Regions from separate parts of the Rhizorhabdus phycosphaerae genome, predicted to be linked through region 2. Evidence: riboswitches for the same ligand, from Rfam matches in the RefSeq annotation. Region 2 holds a riboswitch; each other region holds the start of a gene.
What was found. Region 2 has a riboswitch for cobalamin ahead of G6P88_RS10045 (TonB-dependent receptor). Riboswitches for the same ligand answer to the same signal wherever they lie in the genome.

Region 1 (7,293 bases), 1.7 Mb from region 2:
ACAGCATGCCGAGCAGGCGACGCCTTTGGTCGCCAAGCTCAGGGCGGTTCCACCGTCTCTCGCACAGGGCGATCAGCCTGGCGAAGCCACCGACCGGATGACCCAGCCATCGATATAGCCGGTCGGGCCATCCGAGGGCCGCGTCCAGCATCAGCGCGACGAGCGCAACGGGGTCAGCCATCGCCTAGCGCCCGGTCGAGCCTTTCGAGCGAAAGCGCGCTGTCCGGCAGTCCAAATCGTATCCAGCGGGAATACTCGGCAAAGGGCCGGACGAGGATGTGGTGACGGGCAAGGCGCTCGAACAGAAAAGCAGCGTCTTCGGTCTCGACGAGGCGAAAGAGCGGGCAGCCCCCCTGGGGTGCATAGCCATGCGATTGCAGCACCCGGTCGAGCTTCGCCGCCTCAATCGGAAGTCGGGTCCGCGCAGCGCCGATCCAGGATCGGTCGCGATAGGCGCTGCCGGCCATAGCGATGGCTGCCGCGTTGATCGGCCAAGCCCCGAGCACCGCACGCAACCGCGCCAGGAACGCGGGTGGCGCCACGACGAAACCGAGACGAAGCCCGGCGAGGCCGAAGAATTTGCCAAAGGAGCGCAGCACTACAAGGCGCTCCGCGTCCGGAACGTCTCCGGCCAGGCTCATCTCGGGACAGACATCGGCATAGGCCTCGTCGACCAGCAGCCAGCGTCGCGGCACGGCATGATGGAGCGCCAGCAGTGACGCGCGATCGATCGTCCGACCGTCGGGATTATTGGGATTGGCCAGGACGAGCACCCCCTCTTCTCCCCCGCCCATTCCGGAAGCAGCGGCCTGCTCCAGCGTGATGCAGCGCGCGGTGTCGAACATTTCGACGTGGCTACGATAGGATGGGGCCAGGACCTCGCCCGTCCCGCCCAAAAGCCGGCCGATCAGGCGAAGGGCAAGCTCCGTCCCCGGGACCGCGCACACATGCTCGTCGGTGCATCCGAAATGCGCCGCGGCGGCGCGCTCCAGATCCTCCAGCGCCTCTTCGTCCGGCAGCCGGGTCCAGTCGATCGCGACAGGCTCCGACGATGCCCAGGGCTTGGGGTTGACGCCTGTCGAGAGGTCGAGCCAGTCCTCCGCATGGCCGCCGAAATGCCGGCGGGCGGCTGACAGCCCGCCGCCATGCCAGGTCCAGCGGTCCATCATCGCACCCAGCCCGCTGCGATGATGGACAAGAGCAGCCAAGTTTCGGTCAGCTCGATACCGGCGCCGTGACTGTCGCCCGATATCCCGCCCAGCCGTCGCGCGACGAAGAAATGCCAGCCGGCGAGCGCCGGTACCAACGCCAGCAACGGCGGAACCACGACGGATAATGCCGCCAACAGGGTCAACCAGGCCAGCAGATGCACCCGATGCGCACCCGCACGCAGGCGCGAACCGAGGCCGCCATGCAGGGACGGAAGGCTCAGCGTCCATGCGACCGGCCCGATCCGTGCGGCCAGCGGGATCAGTAGCAGGGCGAGCCAGTTCTGCGCTTCGACGACCGCATGGAGCAGCACAAGCTTGGTCGCAACCTGTGCCGCGATGGCGACGACGCCGAAGCTTCCGACATGGGGGTCGGCCATCACCTTGGACAGCCGCGCCGGATCGCCATGCGCGGCACCCAGCCCGTCGGTGACGTCGGCCAGCCCGTCCAGATGCAGCGCCCCGGTCACAGCGATCCAGGCGAGAAGACCCAGCAGCGCAGCCACCCAGGCGTCGTGCGGCGCGACTGCCCAAGCCATCACCGTCACAGGAAGCCCGACAACCAGCCCGGTTGCCGGCAGCCAGGCCATGACGCGGTCGAAATCCGCTTGCCTGGCCAGGCTTGCCGGCAAGGGCAAACGCGTCATGAAGAGTATAGCGGCGATCAGCCCTTTCATGGACGGAGCCCGACAATCTGGGCAGCGCCGCCGTCCCCAGGCCATATTTCGATGCTCAGAAGCGACGCATTTCCGATCTGAAAAGCCCATAACTGACGAACGTCGAAGCCGCAGAGATGCGCCAGCGCGGCGCGGATCGATCCACCATGGGCAACGACCAGAGTCGACTGCCGCTCCAAGGCCGACACGGCATCCCCGACGCGGCGGACCAGTTCGGACCAGCGTTCCCCGCCTTCCGGCGGATGCAGGTCGGGGTCGCCCCAGAAGCGCGAGAGAGCAGCGGGATCCACGTCCCCGGGATGTACCCCGTCCCAGCGCCCGAAATCGAGCTCGCGCCACGCCGGATCGAGGCGAAGCGGTGCGCCATGGGCCTCGGCGATCCGCTCGGCGGCGACCGCGCAGCGGCTCAGGTCCGAACTGACGACCAGATCGAACCGCAGATCGGCGGCCTGCTCCAGACAAGCCCTGATCCCCGACGGGCTCGGCGCGACATCGGTCCGCCCGTTGAAACGTCCTCCGTCCGCGGTTGCGCCGTGGCGCAACAGGTGCAGCGAAAAGGGTCTCATTCCCTGTCCTCGACCCCGGCTTCGGCAAAGCTCGCCATGCCAGAATGGGTGGCGAGTGCTGCGCGGACGAGCGTCGCGGCAAGCGCTGCGCCGCTGGCTTCCCCAAGCCGCATGTCGAGATCGAGCAGCGGGCGCAATCCGAGCCGGTCGAGCAGGCGGATATGGCCTGGCTCGGCCGAGCGGTGACCCGCGAGGCAATGGGCCGTGATCGCCGGATTTTCCGAAGCGAATGGCGCGATGGCGGCACAGCAGATGAAGCCGTCCAGAAGAACGGGGATACGCAATTGCCGGGCGCGCAGCACCGCTCCGGCAATGGCCGCGATCTCGCGCCCGCCGAGGCGTCGCAGCGTTTCGAACGGCGTGGCGGGTGCATCGCGGTGACGGGCCAGACCGGCTTCGACGACCGCGATCTTGCGCGCTATGCCTTCACCGTCGAGGCCGGTGCCGGGGCCGGTCCACTGCGTCGCCGAGCCGCCAAAGCTGCGCGCGGCCAGGGCCGCGGCCGCGGTCGAATTGCCGATGCCCATCTCGCCCAGGACGATGAGGTCGAGACCGGATTCGACCGTCCGTGCGCCGGCCGACATTGCCGCAAGACATTCGTCCACCGAAAGGGCCGGCCCGAGCGTGAAGTCGGCCGTCGGCTGGTCCAGATCGAGGGCGACCACGTCCAGCGCCAGACCGGCGACCGCCGCCAGCGCGTTGATCGCTGCGCCTCCGGCCTTGAAATTGGCGACCATCTGCCCGGTTACGGCCACCGGAAAGGCGCTCACCCCGAGCCCCGCAACGCCATGATTGCCCGCGAAAACGACGATCTTGCCGGTGTCGAGGCGAGGAGTCGCGCGGCCCTGCCAGCCTGCCATGAACAGGGCGATATCTTCGAGGCGGCCAAGGGAACCCCGCGGCTTTGTCAGGCTGTCCTGACGTCGCCTGGCGGCTGCCATCACGGCGCTATCCGGTTCGCCGATGCTCTGCAGGGCCTGTTCGACTGCCTCGACCGAAGCGAAACTCATCGCAATACAAAGCCTTCCGGAGGAGAGCGGGAGATGAAATGGCCTTTCACGCCCTCGGGCCACTGGGCGTAGCGGACGCTACCATGAGTGCTGTCGGCGTAGAGCAATGCATAATCGAGGATCGCCCTCGCTGCCTCCGCGTCGGGCGTGAAGCGACCGAGGACATAGGATATCTTGCCGGGTGCGCGCAGATGGACGGAGATATGCTCCGAGCACGCGAAGAAGCAGGCCATCGTCTGGATGCCCAGCCCTTCATAGCGGCTGTCACGGCGTTGTATTTCGAGCATGGCCTCGGCAAGCAGCGCGCCGCCGCGCCTGCCGCTGCCGTCCTCGCGCAAATCGCTCGAGACCCTGCACGTGGCACAGATGACGATCGAGGGGCCCGTCGCTGTCGGCTCAAGCATCATGATGCCCTCCGCTTGCGGTGCCGGTCCTGTTCGCGGGAAGCGGCCACATCCCATGAATGTGGCCGCCGACGCTCCCCCGCGATGCGTCGGTAATGCTCGTGGGGGAGCCGAACATCAAAACCGCCCCCTGACACCGGCATAAATGCTGCGACCGAGCGCCCCGTAGCGGTAGGCGGTCATATAGCCTTCGTCGAAGAGGTTTTCGGCGCGGGCGAACAGGCGAACCTGATCCGAAAGCGCGAGTTCGGCACGGAGATCGACGAGCATATAGTCGTCCAGCCGCTGGCTGTTGGACGCATTGTCGTAGCTATGACCCGACCAGCGCACCGCAACTCCGGTGGTGAGTCCGAACGGCCACGCATAGCTGATCGACCCGTTGGCCTGCTGACGCGGGCGACGAGGCAGCCACTTGCCGAAATTGGCGCTGCCGGGGGAGCGGTCCTCGGCGATCGTCCAGCTATAGTTGGCATCGATCGACAAGCCGGCCAGCGGATTCAGGCTGGCCTGAGCCTCCAGGCCCCTCGCCTTGGCCCGTGAGACGTTCTGATAATAGCCGAGCCGACGGATCGACGTGCCGGGCTGGAAGCAGAGCGGCGTGTTGGAACTGCTCGCGCAGCCGATATAAACGATCAGATCGCGGCTCGTCCGGTCGAACCAGACCGCGCCGATCTGGAGCTTGTTGCCGAACAGGCGTTGTTCGGCGCCCGCCTCCCAACCATGCGCGCGTTCCGGTGCGAGCGCGTCGTTCCCATATTCGGAGTAGAGCTGGTACAGGGTCGGCGCCTTGAAGCCTTCGCCATAGCTGGCCCTGATCCTCGTGCCCGTCGGCAGGTTGACGATACCGCCCGCCGAGAACAACGTCTTGCTGCCGAAGCGCGCATGGTCGTCATGGCGCATGCCGGCGTTCAGCGTCAGGCCGGTGACCGGCTGCAGGCTGAGTTGTCCATATATGCCAGTGATCTCGCTCTTCCCGCGCACCGGCGCCGGCACTGGGGTCGACAGCGCTGCGGGCGGCGAGACGCTACGAAAGCGGGAGCGCTCGTTCTCAACCCCGACGAGGAGGATGTCCTGCTCGGTTATCGCGAAGCTGCCCTGATATTCGAACCGCTGGTTGCGCCCGGCGGCGTCGAAGGTCTTAGTCCGCTGATTGCGCGGGTCGTAATTGTCGCGGTCGGTATCAGTATAGCCATAAGCGAAGCGGTTGCGCAGGCGCTTGTCGAACATGTCGACGTTCAGCCCGGCATAGCCGACGAACTCCCGGTTCGTACCATAGGCCGGGTTGTCGGCACCGACGGCGTCGAACTCGTTCCGCCCGCGCGAATAATAGCCGCGCACATCGGCGCTGATGGTCTCGCTGATCTCCAGTTCGGCGCGTCCGGACAGGTTGCGATTGCGATAGCCGTCGCGTTCGCGGCCGCCGAAGGACGAGGCGAATGCCGAGATGCCGTCGGTCGTGAAGGCCTGCGCGCCGACCCGCCAGGTCAACCGACCCTGCTTGCCGCCGAGCGCCGCCCGGGCGCTCGCGGTCTCGCGCGATCCCGCCTCAAGGTCGAAGCTGCCTTCCAGCGGAGCCTTGGGAAGCGGGGTCACGATGTTGACGACACCACCAATTGCCTGGCTGCCCCACAGGATCGACTGCGGACCGCGCAGCACCTCGATCCGGGCGGCATCGCCGATGAGGAGATTGGAGAAGTTGAACCCACCCCCCGTGGACGAGGGATCGTTGAGCTTCACGCCATCGATCACGACGACGGTCTGGTCGCTTTCTGCGCCCCGAATGCGGAGCGACGTGGAGCTTCCGTATCCCCCGTTGCGGTGGATGCTCACGCCGGGCGTGCGCAGCAGCAACTCGCTGACGCCGATGTCCTGGTTGCGGTCGATCGCGGCCTTGTCGAGCAGCGTGATCGATTCCGGCACGCGGTCCAGGCTCAGCGGAAGCCGGGTCGCGGTAACCAGAATGGCTTCCGCATCGGTAGCGGGGTCCGGCGGCGGAGCCTCCTGGCCATCGTCAGCCAGAGCAGCCGAAGTCGCGGATGAGAGAAGCAGGCAGAATAAAGACAGTTGTTTCAGCACAAATGGGCACCCCATGACGAAGGGGCCGCGCCTGCTAGGGGTGTTCCGGCCATCAAGGCACGACACATCCCCGCGCGAGGCACGGTCCAGACATGTCGTCTCTCGGGTTTACCCCCGTCCGCCCGGCACACCCTGTCCGCGCGAAGGACGACCGCGACGGGCAGGTCTCCTGGCTTGCGGGTCAACGCCGTGTTCGCGCCGCCTTCTCAGGATCGATCGATCCCAATGGCATGTGGCACGATGGCTCGCCGCTCACAGTTGCAGGGGCAGCCGGGGTCTCGAACCCCGTTCCCTTTTCATCCCCGTCTCCGGGGAACCTGTCGCAAGCGGGTCGTTACCGCAGTGCAGCGGCGGGCGTCAATCGTCTATCCGCGGCCCAGGGCGATCACCGACTGCACCCCGTCTGCGTGGTCGAGATAGGCCTTGATTCCATAGACTTCCGACAGGTTTCTCGAGGTCATCACAGCATCGGGCGGCCCGTCGGCGACGACCCTTCCGCGATTCATCAACAACAACCGGCCGCAATGGCGGGCGGCCATCGTCAGGTCGTGGAGCACGACGACGACCAGCGCACCTTCCCGTGCCTCGCGTTCCAGAAGGGTCATCATGTCGATCTGATGCCCGGGGTCGAGCGCTGCGAGGGGTTCGTCGGCCAGCAATCCGCCCGCCCCTACCGCCAGCGCGCGCGCCATCATCACCCGGGCACGTTCGCCGCCGGAAAGTTCGGTCACCGTGCGCTGTGCGAGATGCACGACCTCGGTCCGCTGCATCGCCTCGTTCACCGCTTCGCGATCGAGTTCGCTCATCCGCGACAGCGGGCCGATATAGGGCAGCCTGCCAAGCGCGATCAGACGCTCGACGGTCAGCGGCCAGTGGAGATTCTGGCCCTGCGGGAGATAGGCGAGCTTGCGCGCCCGATCGCCCGGGGGAATATCTTCGATCCGGCGCCCGTCGGCCCTGACTTCGCCCGATACCGCCGGGAGCAGCCCGAGCATCCCCCGAACGAGCGTGGACTTGCCTGCGCCATTGGGGCCGATGATCCCGATCAGCTGACCGCCGGCCAGATCGGCGGTGACCCCGCTGACCACCTCCCTGTCATCCAGGGCCAGCACGAGGTCGCGAAGAGAGATCGTCACCATGTGCGGCGCTCCCGGAGAGGATGGGCGATGAAGACCGACACACCCCGAAAGGCCGTCACCACAGCCGGTTTGCATTTGTAGTAAGTGGGTAGCAGGCGGACCAGCATGTCGGCGAGGGTCAAGCGCCACGCGCCGCCGAGTATCAGCGGCGTGGTTCCATGTCCGGTAACCGAAGACTGATGGACGGCATCCGTGTTATCAGCATGTCGCAAG
Region 2 (7,293 bases):
GCGCCTCCGGATAGTCCGGCTGGAGTGTCACCACCCGCTGGAGACAGGTCAGGCTTTCTTCCAGCTTTCCGGCTTCCTGCAAGATGATACCGAGATTGTTCCAGCCTGCGACCATCATGGCGTCCATCGCCACGGCGCGGCGGCCGGCCTGCTCGGCATCGGCCAGTTGTCCGGCCTGGCGGCACATTTCGGCGAGATTGCTCAGGTAGATCGCAGGCGCCCGCGGCGCGAGGGAGGCGCGGCGCAGGTGATCGATCGCCAGATCGAGATTGCCATAGGCATGCGCCATCAGCCCCATCAGATGCAGCGCGTCGGACTGCCCCGGCCATAGCGCGAGCACCTGCTGGCACAGCTGTTCGGCCTGATCGGCCTGACCGGCATTCCAGTGAGCATGCGCCTGGGTGAGCGCCTGCTCGACCGTCAAATTTGTCTGAGGAGTGGTCATGATGGCAGTTTTTTCGTCCTAAAGAGGAAGCGGACAGCCAGCCGGAGGGCTGCACATGCAGGCTGCGGCAGGGCTGGAAAAGCGGTTGGAGCCAGCCCTCGCGACATATTGAAGCCACTCTCCTGCCTTTGCTTCCGAGGAGCGACGCCGCCCGTTTCAACCTGGGGAAGCCCAGAGTGGTCAGCTTTAGCACAACATTGATGCATGGCTATCGATCTCGAGACCGCATCAGGCATGCAGTGCTGCAAGAATAGCTGTGGTCGAACGCCCAGCCAGCGTCGGTATGATCACGACCTGCCCGCCGGCCTCACGGACGAGATCGGCGCCAACGATGCTGTCCGCAGTATAGTCGCCGCCTTTGACAAGCACGTCGGGCCGGATCGTCTTGATGAGGTCCAGCGGCGTATCGTCCTCGAACATCACGACATGATCTACGGCGGCAAGAGCGCTTAACACCTCGGCGCGATCGGCAAGGCAATGCACAGGTCGCGAGGCGCCTTTCAGCCGACGGACCGAATCATCGGAGTTCAGTCCGACAATGAGAATATCACCCTGCCGCCTGGCCTCATCGAGCAGGCGGACATGTCCCGCATGAAGCACATCGAAGCAGCCGTTGGTGAAGACGATCCGCTTCCCGGATTCGCGGGAATGAGCAAGCTTTCTCGCCAGCACGTCGATGGGGGCCAGCTTGGTCATCGAATGGCTGCGCCGGTATAGTCTTTCTTCGAGATCGGCGCGCGTCACGACATAGGTGCCGGGGCGCGAGACCGCGACACTGGCCGCGATATTGGCCTGGTCGATGGCGGCGGCGATGGGAAGTCCCTGGGCAATGCCGACGACCAGCGCAGCAATGATCGTATCGCCCGCCCCGGTGACGTCGAACACCTCGACCGCTTCGGTCGGATGATCGACAACGTCGCCGCTTCGCGACACCATCATCACCCCCTTCGCACCGCGCGTCACGACCATATAGTCGAGGTTCATCTCCGCCATCCCTTGCCTGGCGCGATCAGCGATCTGCTCGTCGCGGCAATCGCCGAACAGAGCATGGAATTCGCGAGCGTTGGGCTTCAGCAGAAATGCGCCACGATAGCGGGCGCGATCCGCAGCTTTGGGATCTACGAAGGTAGGCACGCCATGGCGCCGGGCGATCGCGAGCAACGCAGGCAGATCGGCAAGCGTACCCTTGTCATAATCGGAAAAGATGACGGCTTGAACACCGTCCAGGCGCACTTCAAATCGCCGGGCGAGCTCGGCCCTTGCGGCATCGCCCACCGCCGCATCATAATCGATGCGGGCGATCTGCTGGACGCCGGAAATAAGCCGCGTCTTCTGTGTCGTGCGCTGCCCCGCCTCGATTACGCAATCGAGGTCGACGTCGTTCGCTGCCATGAGCGTGAACAGATCGCGTCCCGAACCATCGTCGCCGCAGATTGTCAGCAAACTGCTTCGAGCACCCAGGCTCCGCACATTCGCGGCCACGTTCGCGGCACCGCCGCCCCGCATATCTTCGCGGCCGGCCATCACGACGGGCACGGGCGCCTCCGGCGAGATGCGGCTTGTCTCGCCGATGATGTAACGGTCGATCATCACATCACCGACCACGAGAATATGAGGCCGGGAAATTTCGTTGCTGTCCATTCGAATATCCCGTTCTTTCAGCCGGTCGCTAACGGCTCAATCTTTCCGGATCAACGCCAACCCTTGATCCGGGTCAGTTCGAGGCGCTGAGCAAGAGCAGGCCACTGCTGTGCCCAGCAGCAGCCATGGCCCTGATCCGGGATGACCACGATCGCGACAGGAGCATCGCCCGCCATGCGGGCGACGAAGCTGCGGGCGATCCTCTCATCCACGACATCGTCGTCCGCGCCGACGAAATGGACCTGCGGCATTTGCGACAGACGCCCGGCATTTGCAGCCGGATCGATCGACAGGGTCAGTGGCGTGAGGCGGTGCATCTCGACCCATGCACCGAGATCGAGGTTGGCGGCCACGGTGACCAGCGCGGCGACATCGCCACGGCGCTCGGCCAGCAGCGCGGCCAGCGCGCCGCCGCCCGAATAACCAACCAGAATTAGCCGGATCGCCCCTCCCATCTCGGCCTTCAACCGATCAAGCGCGACACTGGCGCTGTCTATCACTTCCGGCGCAAATCGCGCGATGCTCCAGTAATCGCTGCGACAATTGCGTGCGCGAGGGCCATATTGGCAAGGACGGGCCAGCCACGCGACCGCGCCGCTGCCCGGGTGCTGGAGGGCCAGCCGCAGCGCCACCGGATCCTTGGGGGTCGGATCCATCGAGCGGCGGCCACTCGATACATAGGCGAAGCCATCACCTTCGATATAGACAGTAAGCACGTCGGAAGGATCGCGGGCGGCACGCCGTGCGGTCGCAAGATCGAAATCGCCAGCCCTGGCCACCGTCCAATGCCAGCCCGCCTTGGACGCAAGATCGGACGCCGACGGTCGCGCCCAGGCGGCGGCCGCGAGGCTTGCCGACAGCATGATGAGCGCGATCTTCGCAACCTGCGCCAGCATCCCCCACCCCCAACCGTTATTCGCGCGTCCGAACTTGACCGCTGTGCCAATGTCAAACAAGCGTAGAAACGCTTATTCAACCGCCAGCCAGATGCCGAACGAAAATGTCACACGCTGAGCTTTCGCAGGAAGAACGCGTGGATCGCGCACCGGCCCGGGCGGCATTTTTCGACCGGGACGGCGTCCTGATCGTCGACACCGGCTATCTATCGGATCCGCGGGACATAAGGTGGATCGACGGTGCCCAAGAGGCGCTGGGCCGGCTGGCAGCCATGGGATATCGACTGTTCGTGGTGACCAATCAGTCGGGAATAGCACGGGGCTATTTCGAGGAAGACGCCGTGGGCCGGGTGCACGCCGCGATGCAGGCCGACTTGCCGGACGCGGCGCGGCTGGACGATATCGCCTATTGCCCCCACCATCCCGCCGGAAGCGTCGAACGCTATGCACATAGCTGCACCTGCCGGAAGCCTGAGCCGGGCATGCTGAACCGGCTGATCGATCGTCATCATATCGACCGTGGCGCAAGTTTCATGATCGGCGATAGGGCGAGCGACATGGAGGCGGCAGCGGCCGCCGGGATCGCCGGCTTCCTGTTCGAGGGCGGCAATCTGGACAAGTTCGTTGCCCAGATCCTGAGCGGTCTGTGACTCCTGCCGCCCCCACCTTCTGGATCGATTGGCTGTGCCGCGACGCGCTGCCCTTGTGGAGCGACGCCGGCTACGATTCCGATGAAGACAGTTTCGTCGAGCGGCTGACACTGAGCGGCACACCGCAAGCCGATGTGCCACGCCGGTTGATGGTCCAGGCGCGGCAGATATATGTCTTTTCCACAGCGGCACTTAACGGCTGGTTTCCCCGCGGCGCGGACCTTGCGCTGCGGGCAGGTCATTCGATGATCCGGAACTACACCGATGCCGACGCCCAGAAGGGGTGGGCTTTTTCCTGCACGCAACAGGGCGCGATAGTGGATGACCGGCGGGACCTCTACGCGCATGCCTTCGTTCTGCTGGCGCTGGCCAGCCTGCTCCGGCTCGACGCCGACCCCCGCTACATCAACCTTGTCGACCGCACGCTGACCTTTCTCGACCAGGATATGGCTCATCCGGCGGGAGGCTATGCGGAACAATGGCCCAGCGCCGTGCTGCCACGCCGCCAGAACCCCCACATGCATCTGCTTGAGGCGTTTCTCGCCCTTCAGGACGTCGGGCTATGCGGCGATTTCAGCCCCCGCATCGCCGCGCTCGTCGCGTTGTGCGAAAGCAGGTTCATTACTGGCCGGACCAATGTCCTGTCGGAATATTTTGACGAAGAATGGCGCCCTCTAGATGGGGGCCGGTCGTTCGAGCCCGGCCATCATTTTGAATGGGTCTGGCTGCTGACCCGCCACGCGGCGATGTGCAATATAGCCATGGACGAGAGGATCGAAGGCCTCTTGCAGCGAGCGCTGAGCGGCATCGACGCGAAGGGCCGAATCGTGGACCTGGTGGGACCGGAAAGAGCGACCGCGCAGTATCGCTTATGGTCGTCTATGGAAGCGGCGAAAGCCTTCATGGCACCTCTGGGCCGCGCAGCCCGGCCGTCGGGAGTGGCGGACATCCTCCACGCAGCATGGCAGGCATTTTTGGCGCCATCGATTCCAGGAGGCTGGATCGATCGGATAGATCCGCTTGGCAACGCGCTGGTGGATCACATGCCGGCAAGCTCGCTATACCATGTCACGACGGCGCTTGATTATTATCAACGTCGGGTATGACGCCTAACAGATCCGCCCGGTCCGCTGGCAGGATCGCCGCCCGGACTATGCGGCTGCGCGCTGCTGTTCAGCCAGGTGCAATATGGCAGCCTACTCTTGCGGGGCAGTATTAACCCTCCTAATGGACGCTTCGTCCAAGCGAGGCTCGAAAGCCGTGTTTGGGCATAGATCGCGTCGGTGTCCGAAAGGACTGAAAATGGGAATGCGGTGCGGGTGAGCCGGTGAAATCCGGTGTCACTCAAATCCGCAGCTGTCCCTGCAACTGTAAGCGGCGAGCGCGATGCACATGTGCGGCCTGGCTACCATGCCCCGAGCCGCCAGCCACTGGGCCGGACGCTAAATCATGCGAGGCCTGGGAAGGCCGTGCATCAAGTGATGACCCGTGAGCCAGGAGACCTGCCGGCGTTAGGTCGCTCTTGCTTTGGTCCAGGGGATGGCCGGGGCACGGTGATTTCCGTCTGAGCGACGAACGAGCGGCGAGGGCCGCTCCGTCTGGATCGTGGCGCGTTGCGGCGTCGCGGGCCATGCGGGTCGTCGTGTCATGCGCACGTCGGCAGGGCCTCGTCTTGCGTCATTCGCAACCGGGACCTTTTGTGATGTCCACCATCAAGACCTTTTGCCTGTTCGCGGGCTGTATCTTTGCGCCTTTCCACCTTCCGGCCGCCCACGCGGGCGGTACCGATGCCGACGCGGATATGCAGACCATCACCGTCACCGGCGTCAGCGACATGCAGCTTCGGAAGACGAATGAGGGCGCCGGCCGACTGGGCCTTACCGTTCTCGAGACTCCGGCAAGCGTCGAGATTCTCGACGGCGATGCGATCCGGCTGCGTGGCGACCTGACGATCCAGGATGCCGCGGCGCGCGCGACCGGCATCGTCAACACGTCCGGGGTGTTCGGCTTCGGTCTCAGCGCACGAGGTTTCACCGGCACCAACTCGGTGATGACGCTCTACGACGGCATGCGCATGTACAACAACACGCTGACCTTTCCGGCCGATCCATGGATGGCGGAGTCGGTGGAGGTGCTGCGTGGTCCGGCCTCGGTCCTCTACGGCGAGGGTGCCATCGGCGGCGCCGTGAACGTCGTTCGCAAGCAGCCGGGCGACACCCTCCAGCACAGTTTTCGGGCCGGTGTGGGATCGTTCGGTTTCTGGAATATCGCCGGGGGCAGCGGCGGCCCGTTGAACGACATGATCGGCTATCGCGTCGATGCCAGCTATCGCCGGTCCGATGGCTGGATGACGCGTGGAGATTCCAGCGCGATCGCCCTGTCCGGTGCGCTGCGCGTCCGCCCGACCGAAACCCTGGCAATCACCGTGTCGGAGGATTTCAGCCGGCAGAAGCCGCGCGTCTGGTTCGGCGTGCCGTTGATCGACAACCGCCTCGACAGGTCGATCCGCAAGACCAACTACAACGTCACCGACGCCGACCTGCGCTTCCGCGACAACTGGACGCAGGTGAAGTTCGAATGGGAGCCGAGCGAGACGATCTCGGTCCGCAGCACCTTCTATCATCTGACCGCCAACAAATACTGGCACAATTCGGAGAACGCGACTTATGTCGCGGCGACCGGCACCACGCCGGCGGGCATCCGTCAGTCGAGCTTCCTCGAGCTCTACCATATCCAGAAACAGACCGGGAACCGGACGACCGCCGCCTTCTCCAATGATCTGGGTGGAGGCGTCGAAAACCGGCTGGTGATCGGCGCCGACTATAACCGGATCAGCTACAAGAACGTCAGCAATTCGGGCAATAACGCGACCAGGCTGGTGTCGATCGTCAACCCGATCGTCGGCGCGTTCATCGATCAGACCGGCAATGCAGCGACCAAGACCCGCTACATCAACAGGATCCGCCAATATGCGATCTTCGCCGAGAACCGGCTGGCGTTCAGCGACAGCCTCTCGGTGATCGGCGGCATCCGTTATGACCGGCCCGAGATCACCAAGGACGATTATGTCAACAGGGCGAACAATTTCACCGCCACTCCCGATGCAGTGACCTACCGCGTCGGCGCGGTGTTCAACCCGACTCCGGACATGTCGCTTTACGCCTCTTATGCCACCGCGGCCGATCCGGTGGGCGCGCTCGTCTCCACAAGCCTCGCCCAAAGCGCGTTCGACCTTTCGACCGGCGATCAGTGGGAAGGCGGTGTCAAGCATGTCTTCTGGGACGGCAAGGGCCAATGGACCTTTGCGGCCTACACGATCACCAAGAAGCGGCTGCTGTCATCCGATCCGCTGATTCCGACGGTCCAGATCCAGGTCGGCCAGCAATCGTCCAAGGGCATCGAGGCGAGCTTCTTCCTCGAACCGGTGAAGGGCTTCAGCATCAACCTCAACGGATCGCTGCTGAAGGCGCGCTATGACGACTTCGCGGAATCGGTGGGCGGTGTCCGTTTCCAGCGCGCCGGCAACCGGCCGGCGAACGTTGCGGCGAGGACCGCGAACGCCTTTGCAAGCTGGGAGTTCGCGGATGGCTGGGTAATCGATGGCGGCCTCAGCTATGTCGGCAGCCGCTTCCAGGATGCCGCCAATATGCGCCGGCTGCCG
Region 3 (7,293 bases), 1.7 Mb from region 2:
CCGGGCGGTCGCCGCTTCCACTTCCGCGAACCTTCCGGTAACGAGATGGCGGTCTATGTGAACGAGCCGGGCTGACGGGGCGGAGCCGGGCCGCATCGCGGGAGCCGTGCCTTGACCATCATCGTCCATCATCTCGAAAATTCCCGGTCCCAGCGTGTGCTCTGGATGCTCGAGGAACTGGCGCTCGATTATCAGGTCAAACGCTACGAGCGGGACCGCAAGACGATGCTCGCGCCGCCCGAGCTCAAGGCTGTCCACCCCTTGGGCAAATCGCCCGTGGTCGAACATGACGGGCGGGTCGTCGCCGAAACGGCAACCATCCTCGAATATCTGGTTGCGCTCGCCCATGGCGGGCTGGGGCCGCCCGACGATGCCGACGGCGCGCTGCGCTGGCGCTATTTCCTCGACTATGCGGAAGGCTCGCTTATGCCGCCGCTGCTGCTCAAGCTGGTGATCGACCGCATGGGGCCATTCGGTTGGCCCGCACGCAAGATCGTTACCGGCATGGCGATGACCCATATCGACTATGTCGAGCGCGAGCTCGTTGGTCGTAGCTGGTTCGCCGGCGACGAATTCTCGGCGGCCGATATCATGATGAGCTTCCCGCTCGAGGCAGCCCGCCAGCGCCTCCAACTCGACGGGCGGCGCCCCAATATCTGCGAATGGCTCGACAAGATCCACGCGCGCCCGGCCTATGTCGCTGCGCTGGAAAAGGGCGGCCCCTATGCCTATGCCTGATCTGCGGCGCTTGGTGCGCAGGAACTATCGGGCATCGGTGCGGCGCAATATGATCGCAGACTGATAGGGCAGCGTCGCCAGCCTGGAGATATCGAGTGGCCGCTCGCTATGGCGCTCCAGAACGAAGGCACGCAGGTTCATCGCCCTGATCTCGTCGACGAACTCGCCGATATCGAATCCAGCCGCTGCGATCTGTCCAGGCGACCATTCCATCACGATTGAAAGATCGCGATTATCGCGAATGACGTCCCCCGCTCCACGCAGGGCAAGCGGCTCCGCGCCTTCGACATCGATCTTGATGACATCGACGCGGCCGTGCAGGCGCTCGGCGAAATCGTCTATGCGTCGGCCCTGCACCCGAAAGGGCTCGACCGGAGGTTCGCCGAAATGGGTGGTGAAGGACTCTCCGACATCGACGATGCTGGTGTTGCCTGACCGCGAGGTGCGACGGAACAGCGTGACTTCGGTGTCGCGGTCGCAGACTGCCGCCCAGATCACGTCACCGACCTCGTGCAGCCCGTTGATGAACAGATTGTCGCGCGCAAGCTCTGAGATATGGCGGTCGGCTTCGATGCCGAGCACGCGTCCTCCGGGGCAGAAGCGCGCCATCAGGCACGTATAATAGCCGAAGTTCGAGCCCACATCGATACAGTGGCTGTCCGCGCGCAGGTGTCGCAGCAGATAATTCGTCACGTCGGTTTCGAACTGGCCTGTCACGATGAACCAGGGGCTGAAAAGTCGATCGTCGGCCTCGACATAATAGGCGATCGTGCGGTCGCCGACGCGCGTTCCGACGAGAACGCGATTGTTGCCGATATAGGTCACGGTCGGTCTGAACTCGGCGGCAAGCCGCTCGTTCATCGCGGCGAGCAGGGCGTTAAGGCGTCCTCTCGACCCCTCATGCCGCAATCGCGCCTGTTTCCTCAACCACCGCAGCACCATCCACACTCTCCCTTGGACCGTCAGGTTGTCGTGACTGTCATCGATGCGAAGGGATCGCGAGCGCGGCTTCGCGAATGGGCGGTTGGGCGAGCGGGCGAATGGAATACCTTACGGCACTTGCCGTCGAGTGGGGCTTTGCCGCAAAACGGAAGAATGGAATCACACACCCTTCTGAGGCGTCCGGACAAATGGGCTAGTGTGCTAGGCTGGGCAACCCTCGCTGGGCTGGAGTTCGGTCTTCTTGGCCCCTTTGGAAGTTACGAATCGGACGTCTTCCGGCGCATGGCCTATTGGACCGGCCTGTTCTGGATCGGCAGCCTCATCCTCTGGCCGACCATGATCGCGGCGCTGGATACAGGCCGTCGGCGCGGCTTCCCGCCGCTGTTCTGTTTCTTCGCCTCGGTGATCGTCACCTGCGTCCCATTGGCCCTGCTCGGCGCCCTCCAGACCTACGTCTTCTGGCCCCGCCGCGCCGCGGCCATGTCGATGTTCGACTGGTACGGTCTGACGATCATGGTCGCGCTGCCCGCGATGGCCGCGCTGACGTGGATCGAACTGGGACGCAGCAGGCCCGGTTCCTGGCGAGGGGAGCACGACCTTGCACTTGTGCCACCGTCTCCTCAACCGGCTGTGTCAGCAAAGCTGCCGCAGATCGAAGGATCGGCCGGCGTCCCCGACCATGTCCTCGCCATCGCTCTGTGCCTGCAGATGGAGGACCATCATGTCCGTGCACATCTTCCGGTGGGGTCCAGCCTTCATCACGCGGTCCTGCGCGACGTGGTCGCTGCGCTTGATGAACAACGGGGGCTTCAGGTCCACCGCTCCTGGTGGGTGGCCCGCGATGCGGTAAGCCGGCACGAAAAGGATGGACGCTCGGTCGCGCTTCTGCTGACCAACGGGCTCCGCGTACCGGTGGCGCGCAACCGCATAGCCTATCTCCGGGCGCAGGGCTGGCTCATGGACGAAGCACCCGACGCCTGAGCGACGAGGCCGCCGTCTTCGGGCAGATGATAGGACGGAAGAAACACGTCGCTGCAGCGCCCTTGAACCATCACCGCTTGAGAAGCGGCTTGCTCTCGCCTAAGTCGCCTGCATGACCTCGACCAACGACATCCGCCGCTCCTTTCTCGATCATTTCGCGCGGGAGGGACATGAACTGGTCCCGTCGGCGCCACTGGTGCCGCACAATGATCCGACGCTGATGTTCACCAACGCGGGCATGGTGCCGTTCAAGAACGTCTTCACCGGCCTCGAGAAGCGCGGCTATACGACCGCAACCTCCTCGCAAAAATGCGTGCGCGCCGGCGGCAAGCACAATGATCTCGACAATGTCGGCTACACCGCGCGGCATCACACCTTCTTCGAGATGCTTGGCAACTTCTCGTTCGGCGACTATTTCAAGGAACGGGCGATCTCGCTCGCCTGGAACCTCATCACCGGCACCTGGGGCATTTCGCCCGACAGGCTGACCGTCACGGTCTACCACACCGACGACGAGGCGTTCGGGCTGTGGAAGAAGATCGGCATGCCGGAGAGCCGGATCATCCGCATTCCGACCTCCGACAATTTCTGGTCGATGGGCGATACCGGCCCGTGCGGCCCATGTTCGGAAATCTTCTACGACCATGGCGACCATATCTTCGGCGGCCCTCCCGGCAGCCCGAACGAGGATGGCGACCGCTTCGTCGAGATCTGGAACCTGGTCTTCATGCAATATGAGCAGGTCGACAAGGAGACCCGGATCGACCTGCCCAAGCCGTCGATCGACACCGGCATGGGGCTGGAACGCATTGCCGCGGTGATGCAGGGCGTCCACGACAATTATGACACCGACACCTTCAAGTCGCTCATCGCTGCCTCCGGCGAACTGACCAGGAGCGCGACCGATGGGGATTTCAAGGCGTCGCACCGCGTCATCGCCGACCATCTCCGTGCCTCGGGCTTCCTGGTGGCCGATGGCGTGCTGCCGGCGAACGAAGGGCGCGGCTATGTGCTGCGCCGGATCATGCGCCGCGCGATGCGCCATGCCCATCTGCTGGGCGCGGCTGAACCGCTGATGCACCGCCTGGTGCCGAGCCTGGTTGCCGAGATGGGCGCCGCCTATCCGGAACTGGTCCGCGCGCAGCCGTTGATCGAGGAGACGCTGAAGCTGGAGGAGACGCGCTTCCGTCAGACGCTCGCCAACGGCCTGAAGCTGCTAGACGAGGCGACTGCGGGGATGAAGGCCGGCGACGTGCTGCCCGGCGAGGTCGCGTTCAAGCTCTACGACACCTTCGGATTTCCCTATGACCTGACCGAGGATGCGCTGCGCGCGCAGGATCTGTCCGTCGATCGCAGCGGCTTCGACAGCTCGATGGCCGAGCAGAAGGCGGCCGCCCGCGCCGCCTGGAAGGGGTCCGGCGAAAAGGCCTCCGACGAGATCTGGTTCGACATCGCCGAGGAGTTCGGCGGCACCGAATTCACCGGCTATGTCAGCGAGGAAGGCGATGGCCAGTTGCTGGCGATCGTCAAGGACGGCCAGCGCACCGACCAGGCATCGGCCGGGGACGAGGTCGTGCTGATCACCAACCAGACGCCTTTCTATGGTGAAAGCGGTGGCCAGATGGGAGATGCCGGCACGATCACCGGTGACGACGGACTGGAGATCGCGGTAGAAGATACGGCCAAACCGCTTGGCCGGCTCCACGCCCATCGCGGCCGTATCCTGTCGGGCACCCTCAAGGTCGGTGCCGCGCTGCATCTGTCGGTCGACGGCGAGCGCCGGGCGCGGATTCGCGCGAACCATTCCGCAACCCACTTGCTGCATGCGGCGCTGCGCAACCGCCTCGGCGGGCATGTCACGCAGAAGGGCAGCCTGGTGGCTGCGGATCGGCTGCGGTTCGACTTCTCCCATCCCAAGGCGCTGACGCCGGAGGACATCGCTGCGGTGGAAGCCGAAGTGAACCGCCACATTCGTGAGAATGACGACGTCACCACAAGGCTGATGACGCCCGACGCGGCGATCGAGGCCGGCGCGATGGCGCTGTTCGGCGAGAAATATGGCGACGAAGTCCGCGTCCTGTCGATGGGCACGCTCGGAGCCGATGCGCCGGGCAAGAATTATTCGGTGGAACTGTGCGGCGGCACCCATGTCTCCGCGCTGGGCGACATCGCCCTGTTCAAGATCGTAGGCGAGAGCGCCGTGTCTAGCGGCGTCCGCCGTATCGAGGCGCTGACCGCCGAAAGCGCGCGGCAATGGTTCACGCAGCGCGACGAAAAGCTCAAGGAGGCAGCGGCCGCCCTCAAGACGTCGCCCGACGAGCTACCCGCCCGCATCGCGGCGCTGGTCGAGGAGCGGCGCCGGCTCGAACGCGAACTGGCGGATGCCAAGAAGGCGCTGGCCCTCGGCGGTGGCGGCAAGGCAGAGGCCGCCGGTCCCGAAAGCATCGGTGGCGTGGCCTTCCTGGCGCAGCATGTCGAAGGCCTCGACCCGAAGGGCCTGCGCGGCCTCGTCGACGAGGCGAAGGCCAGCCTGGGTTCGGGCGTGTCGATGATCGTTGCGGTCAACGAGGGCCGCGCGAGCGTCGCGGCCGGTGTGACCTCCGATCTGGTCGACCGTGTCAGCGCAGTCGATCTCGTCAAGACCGCCGTCGCGGCGCTGGGCGGGCAGGGCGGCGGGGGGCGGCCGGACATGGCACAGGGCGGCGGGCCGGACGGTGCCCGAGCTGCCGATGCGATTGCGGCGGTCCGGACGCAGCTGGCGCAGCTCTCCGCCTGAGCTTCTGCCTGTAAGCGTCGACGCGCCGGCTTGGCAGGCGCGCCGCCTTCTCTTATGACATCCGAGAGACCGGAGGATTTCTCCGGCCTCGCCAGATCGCGCCGGTGCCCGAAAGGGCTTAAAATGGGAACGCGGTGAGGGTGCTGACGCTCCCGAATCCGAGGCTGTCCCTGCAACTGTAAGCGGCGAGCGCGATGTGCAGCGTGCCTTCCCTACCGGGGCGGCACAGGCCACTGGATCCCGATGGGTGTCTGGGAAGGCCGCACATCATGCCCTGACCCGTGAGCCAGGAGACCTGCCAGCGCTCGGTCGCTCTTGCCTGGTCCAGGGGATGGCCACGGCACGGTTTTTTCTCCGTTTGAGCGACGAAGCAGTGCGGCCGGGGCCGCGCGGCCGGTTCTTCCGTCGGCGCTGGCGCCTGTCCGGGGAAGACGGCCGGTCGTCGCACGGGCGGATTCCACCGTCTGCGGCCGCGCGCCCCGCCTGTCGTCGACGGCGCCGGGGAAAGATGATGCCCGAACGAGCCTTCACCGCGATATCCGCTTCGACGTCCAGAAACCCCAGTCCCCTAAGGGAGCAGGCCGCATGAAGGCCCGTACCGACGAAGAGCATAAGGAGAAGATGGTCCGGCTCCAGGCCGCCCAGGAGCGCAAGATCGCTGGCAAAACCGTCGAGAAAGGACTGATCGTCGTCCACACGGGCACCGGCAAGGGCAAGACCTCCGCCGCCCTTGGCATGGTCATCCGGGCGATCGGCCACGGCATGAAAGTCGGCGTGATCCAGTTCGTGAAGGGCGCGATGGGCAGCGGTGAGAAGGTCGTGTTCGATCAGTTTCCCGAACTGGTCGAATTCAAGCCGATGGGCGAGGGCTTCACCTGGGATACGCAGGATCGCTCCCGCGACATCGAAGTGGCGCGCGCTGGCTGGGATGAGGTGAAGCGCATGATCGCCGATCCGACCTACAAGCTCGTGCTCGCCGACGAGCTGAACATCGTGCTGCGCTATGGGTATCTGCCCGTCGAGGAAGTGATCGAGGTGCTGCGGACGAAGCCGCCAATGACGCATGTCATCGTGACGGGCCGGAACGCGCCGCAGCCGCTGATCGACATGGCGGACCTTGTCACCGACATGACCCTGGTCAAACACCCCTTTCGCGATCAGAACGTCCGCGCCCAGCCCGGCATCGAATATTGACCATGTCCGAGCCGTGGCCGCCGGAGCTTCCCGACGCGTTGGAGTTGTTGCTGCGCTGGCGGCGCGACGTCCGGCATTTTCGTGACACGCCTTTGCCCGAACCGGTGGTCGCCGATCTTCTCCGCCTTGCCCAGCTGGCGCCCTCGGTCGGCAATGCCCAGCCCTGGCGCTATGTGCGCGTCCGGTCTGCAGGCGTGCGGGCGGCGCTGGCCGAGCATGCCGATGAAGAGGTCGCCAAAGCGGGGCGTCGATATGGCGACCCGCTCTTGCGGGCCCGCTATGCCGCGCTCAAGCTTCACGGTCTACGCGAGGCACCCGAAATCCTGGCGGTCTTCTGCGACGAGGAGGGGGAGCGCGGCCGTCGCCTGGGGGCGGTCACCATGCCCGAGGCCCTGCGCTATTCGGTCGTCCTGTCGATCCACACGCTGTGGCTCGCAGCGCGGGCGCGGGGAATCGGCCTGGGGTGGGTCTCAGTCTTGCGTCCCGATCATGTGGCGACGCTGCTCGGCGTCCCGACGGCGTGGACATTGGTCGGGCTGCTGTGCCTGGGCCATGCCGAGGCTGCGGACGACCGGCCGGAACTCGAGCGGCGGGGGTGGCAGGATCGCGCCGCCTGGCAGGAGAATGTCCATGTCGTGTGATTGCCGCCGCAATCGCCTGCG

Region 1: linked by a shared signal. The riboswitch ahead of G6P88_RS02335 (TonB-dependent receptor plug domain-containing protein) and the one ahead of G6P88_RS10045 (TonB-dependent receptor) in region 2 are both predicted to bind cobalamin.
Region 3: linked by a shared signal. The riboswitch ahead of cobO (cob(I)yrinic acid a,c-diamide adenosyltransferase) and the one ahead of G6P88_RS10045 (TonB-dependent receptor) in region 2 are both predicted to bind cobalamin.

Annotation. Positions count from the first base shown of each region.
Region 1 covers NZ_CP049107.1:488,152-495,444, forward strand. Annotated here, with positions in the region: gene cbiB (adenosylcobinamide-phosphate synthase CbiB) at 1-181, opposite strand, end outside; gene cobD (threonine-phosphate decarboxylase CobD) at 174-1,169, opposite strand; gene G6P88_RS02315 (adenosylcobinamide-GDP ribazoletransferase) at 1,166-1,855, opposite strand; gene G6P88_RS02320 (histidine phosphatase family protein) at 1,882-2,451, opposite strand; gene cobT (nicotinate-nucleotide--dimethylbenzimidazole phosphoribosyltransferase) at 2,448-3,461, opposite strand; gene G6P88_RS02330 (DUF1636 domain-containing protein) at 3,458-3,865, opposite strand; gene G6P88_RS02335 (TonB-dependent receptor plug domain-containing protein) at 3,983-5,956, opposite strand; cobalamin riboswitch at 6,084-6,277, opposite strand; gene G6P88_RS02340 (ABC transporter ATP-binding protein) at 6,307-7,080, opposite strand; gene G6P88_RS02345 (hypothetical protein) at 7,074-7,293, opposite strand, start outside.
Region 2 covers NZ_CP049107.1:2,188,160-2,195,452, forward strand. Annotated here, with positions in the region: gene G6P88_RS10020 (tetratricopeptide repeat-containing sulfotransferase family protein) at 1-445, opposite strand, end outside; gene rfaE2 (D-glycero-beta-D-manno-heptose 1-phosphate adenylyltransferase) at 674-2,086, opposite strand; gene G6P88_RS10030 (hypothetical protein) at 2,137-2,982, opposite strand; gene G6P88_RS10035 (D-glycero-alpha-D-manno-heptose-1,7-bisphosphate 7-phosphatase) at 3,120-3,632, shown strand; gene G6P88_RS10040 (AGE family epimerase/isomerase) at 3,629-4,738, shown strand; cobalamin riboswitch at 4,897-5,156, shown strand; gene G6P88_RS10045 (TonB-dependent receptor) at 5,335-7,293, shown strand, end outside.
Region 3 covers NZ_CP049107.1:495,484-502,776, reverse strand. Annotated here, with positions in the region: gene G6P88_RS02380 (VOC family protein) at 1-75, shown strand, start outside; gene G6P88_RS02375 (glutathione S-transferase family protein) at 112-738, shown strand; gene G6P88_RS02370 (FkbM family methyltransferase) at 763-1,599, opposite strand; gene G6P88_RS02365 (LytTR family DNA-binding domain-containing protein) at 1,963-2,661, shown strand; gene alaS (alanine--tRNA ligase) at 2,774-5,437, shown strand; cobalamin riboswitch at 5,523-5,754, shown strand; gene cobO (cob(I)yrinic acid a,c-diamide adenosyltransferase) at 6,023-6,631, shown strand; gene bluB (5,6-dimethylbenzimidazole synthase) at 6,634-7,272, shown strand.